3 regions of the Rahnella perminowiae genome follow, and region 2 is predicted to be linked to each of the others. Evidence: predicted binding sites of a transcription regulator. Region 2 holds the regulator's gene; each other region holds the start of a gene.
The links. The regulator Fur, encoded in region 2, represses iron uptake genes when iron is present. The targets are predictions, from matches to a motif close to ATAATAATGAGAACNACTATCAA.

Region 1 (2,273 bases), on a different contig from region 2:
GGCCGGCACGGTCAGCGTCATCGGTTCACATTGTTTGTCATTAACAGCAATTTTGACCTGACGAACATCAGCAGCCAGCGCGTTGGCGCTCAGCGCAAAGGCCGGCAGGGACAACAGGGCGATCTGTAAAGCTTTACGGCGAAAATGTGGCATGTGTAACTCCGTGGCAAGGGCAAAATGAGGAATGAAGTTGATAAAATTAACGTTGTGTTTTTTGCCCGGCAGAAACCGGCGCAGCCACAGGCGATTTACTCTGTGGAATAAAGAACAGGAACAGCGCGGGGATCAGATACAGGAAATACACCGCAACTTCGCTGACCGTCGGCGCTTCCTGATACCCGAACATCCCTTCCAGCAAGGTGCCAAATAAAGAGTGTGTGGATAAAGTCCCGCTCAGATCAAAGGCAATGTCCTGCATACGGTTCCACAACCCCGCTTCGTGGAACGCGCGGATAGCGCCCGCAGCCAGTCCGGCGGCGACAAACAGGATGAACAGGCTGGTCCATTTGAAAAACTTCGCCAGATGCAGTTTCACGCCGCCGTAATAAATCAGGAAACCCAGCACGATGGCCGCGCCGAGGCCAAGCACTGCACCGATCGGGGCTTCAATACCCACGTCTTGCTGGAAGGCTGCCAGCAGGAAAAACACCGATTCCAGCCCTTCACGCGCAACCGCAAAAAACACCATCGCAACCAGTGCCCAGCCCTGACCGCGACCGGAATTCAGCGCATGATCAATGGCCCCTTCCAGATGCACTTTGATAGACCGTGACACTTTGCGCATCCAGAACACCATGTATGTGAGAATGCACACCGCGACGACGGCGACGATACCTTCAAACAGCTCCTGTTGTTTTTGCGGAAACTCACCGGTCGTGGCATTGATGAAAAGACCGAGCGCCAGGCACAGCGCAGCGGCGATGAAAACGCCAATCCAGACCACACCGAGCCACTGCCCGCGTTGCGTCCGTTTGAGGTAGCTGGCAATCAGGCTGACGATCAGCGCAGCTTCCAGCCCTTCGCGAAACATAATGAGAAACGGAACGAACATGACGAGCTCCCGGCCCCTGAATTCTGACGAACCACAGAATGTATGAGGCCTCTGTAAAGAAAAGTAAAAAGAAACGATAGTGATTATCATTCTTGCCAAAAGAAATACAAGAGGCAACCGATCCTTTTTTTGAAAGGGGATCGGTAAATACACATGAAAAAATCAGACGGAAGGCTTATGCGGCGGAAAATGCTGAAAACCGGGGCCTGAATGACCCCGGTCTGAGTGACACAACAGGAGATTATCGGTTAAACAGTTTTATATTCCGCTTCTGCGGCGGTGAAACGCTGCTCAACAGCGGCGGAAGGCTTACGCCCCGTCAGGCTGACAATCCAGATAGCCAGTGACGCGAAAATGAAACCGGGAATGATTTCGTATAATTCAGCCCAGCCATATTGTTTCCACAGGATCACCGTTATTGCACCGACCAACATCCCCGCCAGGGCACCGTTACGCGTCATACGTTTCCACATCACGGAAATCAGGATCACCGGCCCGAATGCGGCACCGAAACCGGCCCAGGCATAACTGACCAAACCGAGAACCCGGTTTTGCGGGTTGGCAGCCAGCGCAATAGCAATCAGCGCCACGATCAGCACCATTGCACGCCCCACCCACACAAGTTCGCGCTGACTGGCGCCTTTTCGCAGAAAAGCTTTGTAGAAATCTTCAGTAATGGCGCTTGAACACACCAGCAGCTGACAACTCAGGGTACTCATGACCGCTGCCAGAATAGCGGACAACAAGATCCCGGCAATCCACGGGTTGAACAGAATTTTCGCCAGCTCGATGAACACGCGCTCACCGTTTTGCGTCACGTTGCCCGCTTCAGCCGGATTATTGCTGAAGTACGCGATGCCGAAGAATCCTACAGCGATGGTACCCGCCAGACATAAAATCATCCATGTCATGCTGATACGGCGCGCTCTGCGGATAGTGAAGTGAGAATCGGCCGCCATGAAACGCGCCAGAATGTGCGGCTGACCGAAATAGCCCAGCCCCCAGCCCAGCAATGACAGTATCGCCACCAGATTCATGCCCTTAAACATATCAGTGTATTCAGGATTTTTGGCTTTGATGACCATCATCGAGGTATCAATGCCGCCAACGGCGAGGATGACGATAACCGGTGTCAGGATCAGTGCAAAAATCATCAGGCTGGCCTGCACGGTATCGGTCCAGCTGACGGCCAGAAAACCGCCGATAAAGGTATAAAGGATAG
Region 2 (2,273 bases):
CGCTGACTACCAGCTATCAGTTCTATGGGGCAGAAGATCGTATCAGCGACAAAAATGATCCAAACAGTTTGTATGATGGTCTGGCCTGGTTGCAGGCGTTAACTTTCGGCTATACCACGGGTCAGTTCAACTGGCGTCTGGAAGGGACGATGGTGAAAGCGGAAGGGAACCAGGGTTACTTCCTGCAACGTATGACGCCGACGTATTCCTCTTCAAACGGCCGTCTTGATGTGTGGTGGGACAACCGTTCGGACTTCAACGCTAACGGTGAAAAAGCAGTATATGCAGGCGTGTTGTATGACCTGGCAAAATGGGATTTACCGGGCTTAGCCGTCGGTGGCTCCTATGTTTATGCATGGGATGCCAGGCCGAGCACTAACGCGGCTTACGACCAGAGTCAGCGCCTGAAAGAAAGCGCCTGGAGTCTGGATGCGCTGTACACCATTCAGGAAGGCCGTGCGAAAGGGACATTGTTCAAACTGCATTACACCCAGTATGACAATCATTCGGATATTCCAAGCTGGGGCGGCGGATACGGCAATATTTTCCAGGATGAAAAAGACGTGAAATTCATCGTTATCGCTCCATTCACTATTTTCTGAGGTCGCTATGTCGATGAATAAATTATTGATGACCGTGGTATCCGCTGTTCTGCTGGCGGGTTGTGCGCCGACAGCCGGTCAGGCTGAAATATCCAAAACGCGTGAGGCTTACAGCGCCTGTATTAATACGGCGGAAGGCAATCCGGATAAACTGGCATCCTGTCAGGCGGTGCTGAATGTACTGAAACAGGAAAAAGCCCACCAAAAATTTGCGGAACAGGAAACGGTTCGCGTGGTGGATTACCAGCAGTGTCTTACGGCACGCAAAACCGGTAATGGTCAGGCGTATGCCGCAGATTGCGGAAAGATATGGCAGGAAATCCGGGCCAATAACGCTCCGAAACCGTAAAACGAATCGCAGAAATCAAACCCCGGCGTGCCGGGGTTTTTTTAGGGTTGCTGAAATCCAGACATAAAAAAACCGCTTTTCAGCGGTTAATGAATTCACAGCCTGTCGGCAACGGGGTTGCCACATGCCATATTAGTGCGCAGGTTTATCGTTGTGCAAAGACTCATCTTCGCGGCAATCACCTGCTTCACAATGACCATAGAGATACAGACTATGGTTGGTCAGTTTGATGCCGTGTTTCTTAGCAATCTCACGCTGACGGCCTTCAATATACTCATCACGAAATTCGATTACACGTCCGCAATCCAGGCAGATGAGGTGATCGTGGTGATGCTGCTGAGTCAGTTCGAATACGGACTTGCCGCCTTCGAAATTATGACGGGTAACGATACCGGCGTCGTCGAACTGGTTCAGAACGCGGTAAACCGTTGCCAGGCCAATTTCTTCACCCATATCAATTAATTGCTTGTAAAGATCTTCCGCACTAACGTGATGACCTTCCGGCGCTTGCAGCACTTCCAGGATTTTGAGGCGCGGAAGCGTGACTTTTAAGCCAGCTTTCTTCAGTGCGGTGTTGTTGTCAGTCATGCGGATTCAGTCCTGTTACTATGTGCTAATCAAGTTGAGGCATGCAGCCTGTGGCATCGGCGGCACAAATTATTCGTTTAGTCTCTTCGTTTACGCAAGTGTGCCAATTGTCGTCAACGATAGCCTGTTAATAAAGATCACAATTTGCCGGTCACATTGGTAATGCAACGACTTGATCGATAGAAAAAACAGAGGAACTCAGTGTACCTTGATACGACCGAAAGTTACAATTTTGTAGCAGTTAAATTGTTAATTTCAGTAATAGTTTGGCCCTTCAATTGTAGAATAAATCCTCAGGGCCAACAGGGTTTTTAGCCAATAATTTCAGAAAGGCTGAGTTCTTCTGTGATCTGTTTCACCCAGGCATCAACACGTTCACTGGTCAGTTCCGGCTGGCGATCTTCGTCAATTGCCAGTCCTATGAAATGCTTATCATCAGCCAGGCCTTTAGAGGCTTCAAAGTGATACCCTTCGGTAGGCCAGTGTCCGACAATCACTGCGCCGCGTGGCTCAATGATATCGCGCACGGTGCCCAGTGCATCGCAAAAATATTCGGCATAGTCTTCCTGGTCACCACAGCCAAACAGTGCAACCAGCTTACCTTCGAAATCTATCTCTTCCAGCGTTGGGAAAAAGTCGTCCCAGTCACACTGCGCTTCACCGTAATACCAGGTTGGAATACCGATAAGCAAAATATCGAATTTTTCCAGATCCTCTTTGCTGCTCTTCGCAAT
Region 3 (2,273 bases), on a different contig from region 2:
GAAATCAGGCTCGATGCCTTCACTGAATCCGAGAGACAGTTCAGTCGGGCTGACGGTTAAAACCGAATCTGCCGCAGGGGTTTCCGTTTTCAGATGAGCATGAGCAGAAGCTTGCTGTGAGATAAATCCGCTCAGCATAACGGCTGAGACTGTCAGGACACGGCAAAGAGAAGTGGTTTTTTTGAACACGATGATTCCTTGGCTTGCTTAACGATGAATTTATAACGCCGTCACTTTAGCGCAAACTGCCGTAAAACGTTTGCCAAAAAGACATAAAAAAACGCAGAGGCGGAAGCACTCTGCGTTTTTGTGGACACCCCTGATCGGAAATTAGCCTGCCGGGGTTTGTGCCACCATATTTTTGAGATCTTTATCAACGAAGAACAAACCGTTACCGGTATTGCTGACCAGTGCCAGTTTATCAAGGACAGATTTGAACAGCGTCTCTTCTTCATGCTGCTCAGCAACGTACCATTGCAGGAAGTTGAAGGAAGAATAATCTTTCAGCGTCATGGACAGATCAGCCAGTTCATTGATTTTCTGCGTGATCAGTTGCTCATGTTCGTAAGTTTGCTTGAACAGATCGGTCAGGGATTCAAAGGCAACCGGCGGAGCGGCAATCGCCCCCAGCAAAGGCAGAGCACCGGTATCGCTGACGTATTTGAACAGGCGATGCATATGGTCCATTTCTTCCATTGAATGCTGTTTCAGGAAAGCAGCGGCACCTTCGTAACCTTTGTCGCTGCACCATGCACTCATCTGCAAATATAAATTGGCAGAATAAAACTCGAGGTTCAGCTGTTCATTAAGCTGATCAATCATTTCTTTTTTAAGCACGGCACGGCTCCATAAATTAAATTAAAGCAGGTGGGGGATTTATTTATCTGCATTATGCCCGTATCAATACAAAATAAAAACACCCGATTCACATTAATATTCACCGCAATAACAATTTAATTTAAACCACTGATTTAATGAGTGTTTTTAAAAAATAAAATATCCAAAAATGATAATCATTAACATACAGAAGCGTATTAAAAAGGAATCATTCTTATTTGGGATATTAATTACCCCGCCTTATTGTAGATATTTATCATTTACCTTTTGTGAATGGTTCTTATTCACTCATTAGAATTATCCGCATTCTTTGTTAGCTGCGCGGAAATAAAAGCAAAATCGCAATATTCACGCTGACCCCAGCCTCGGGTACAATGTGGCAAAATCGATCATCAGGAAGCAGTTATGAGCATCAATCTGGCTGAAATCAGCAAAGAAGAAATGGATCGTATCAACGTCGATCTTGCGGCCTCCGCGGTGGCCTTTAAAGAACGCTACAACATGCCGGTTGTCGCTGAGATGGCTGAACGCGAGCAGCCTGCGCATCTGCGCACCTATTTTCGGGAACGGGTGATGTTTTATCGCGGGGAATCACATAAGTTCTCCCGCTTACCTTATGAGCCAAAGCAAAAGTAAACGGGAGTCGCAGGGGAAGGTTAGCGCCGCGCGGCGAAACGCTGGTTGGTACGGATCAGTTGATCGAGAATGCCGGGCTCGTCGAACGAATGCCCTGCCCCCTCAATGATGTGCAACTCCGCTTCCGGCCATACCTGCGCCAGATCCCACGCATTTTGCACCTGGCATGCCATATCATATCGACCATGCACAATGACGGCCGGAATGTGGCGAATACGTTCGACATTTTTCAACAACTGGTCATCACTTTCCAGAAAACCCAGATGCGTAAAATAGTGGTTTTCAATACGGGCAAACGCCAGCGCGAAATTGTCCTCACCAAAGGATGCCGCACCTTCCGCAGGCAGCAGCGTCACGGTTTCCCCTTCCCACAGGCTCCAGATTTTAGCGGCCTCAAGCTGAACAGCGCGATCGCCGGATGTCAGACGGGCCCGGTAAGAAGCAATCACGTTTTTACGTTCTTCTTGCGAAAGAATCGACAAAATACGTTGCCACTTTTCCGGGAAGAAACGGGAAGCCCCGTCCTGATAATACCAGGACAGCTCCTGCTTACGTAACGTGAAGATCCCACGCAATACCATCTCGCTGACATGTTCAGGATGCGTCTGAGCATACGCCAGCGCCAGCGTTGAACCCCATGAACCCCCAAACACCAGCCATTGGTCAACGCTGGCCATTTTACGCAAACGCTCAATATCTTCGACCAGATGCCAGGTTGTATTGTTTTCCAGACTGGCGTGCGGTTTTGAGCGTCCGCATCCACGCTGGTCAAACAGCATGACGTCGTAATCATTGGGATC

Region 1: the regulator Fur is predicted to act here: its motif matches at 1,125-1,147, upstream of efeU (iron uptake transporter permease EfeU).
Region 3: the regulator Fur is predicted to act here: its motif matches at 1,001-1,023, upstream of ftnA (non-heme ferritin).

Annotation. Positions count from the first base shown of each region.
Region 1 covers NZ_JAFMOT010000188.1:10,407-12,679, forward strand. The annotation lists gene efeO (iron uptake system protein EfeO) at 1-153, opposite strand, end outside; gene efeU (iron uptake transporter permease EfeU) at 200-1,051, opposite strand; gene putP (sodium/proline symporter PutP) at 1,300-2,273, opposite strand, start outside.
Region 2 covers NZ_JAFMOT010000184.1:74,973-77,245, reverse strand. The annotation lists gene chiP (chitoporin ChiP) at 1-602, shown strand, start outside; gene chiQ (ChiQ/YbfN family lipoprotein) at 616-951, shown strand; gene fur (ferric iron uptake transcriptional regulator) at 1,084-1,539, opposite strand; gene fldA (flavodoxin FldA) at 1,851-2,273, opposite strand, start outside.
Region 3 covers NZ_JAFMOT010000188.1:400,384-402,656, forward strand. The annotation lists gene copC (copper homeostasis periplasmic binding protein CopC) at 1-192, opposite strand, end outside; gene ftnA (non-heme ferritin) at 331-837, opposite strand; gene J1781_RS25560 (DNA polymerase III subunit theta) at 1,243-1,473, shown strand; gene pip (prolyl aminopeptidase) at 1,494-2,273, opposite strand, start outside.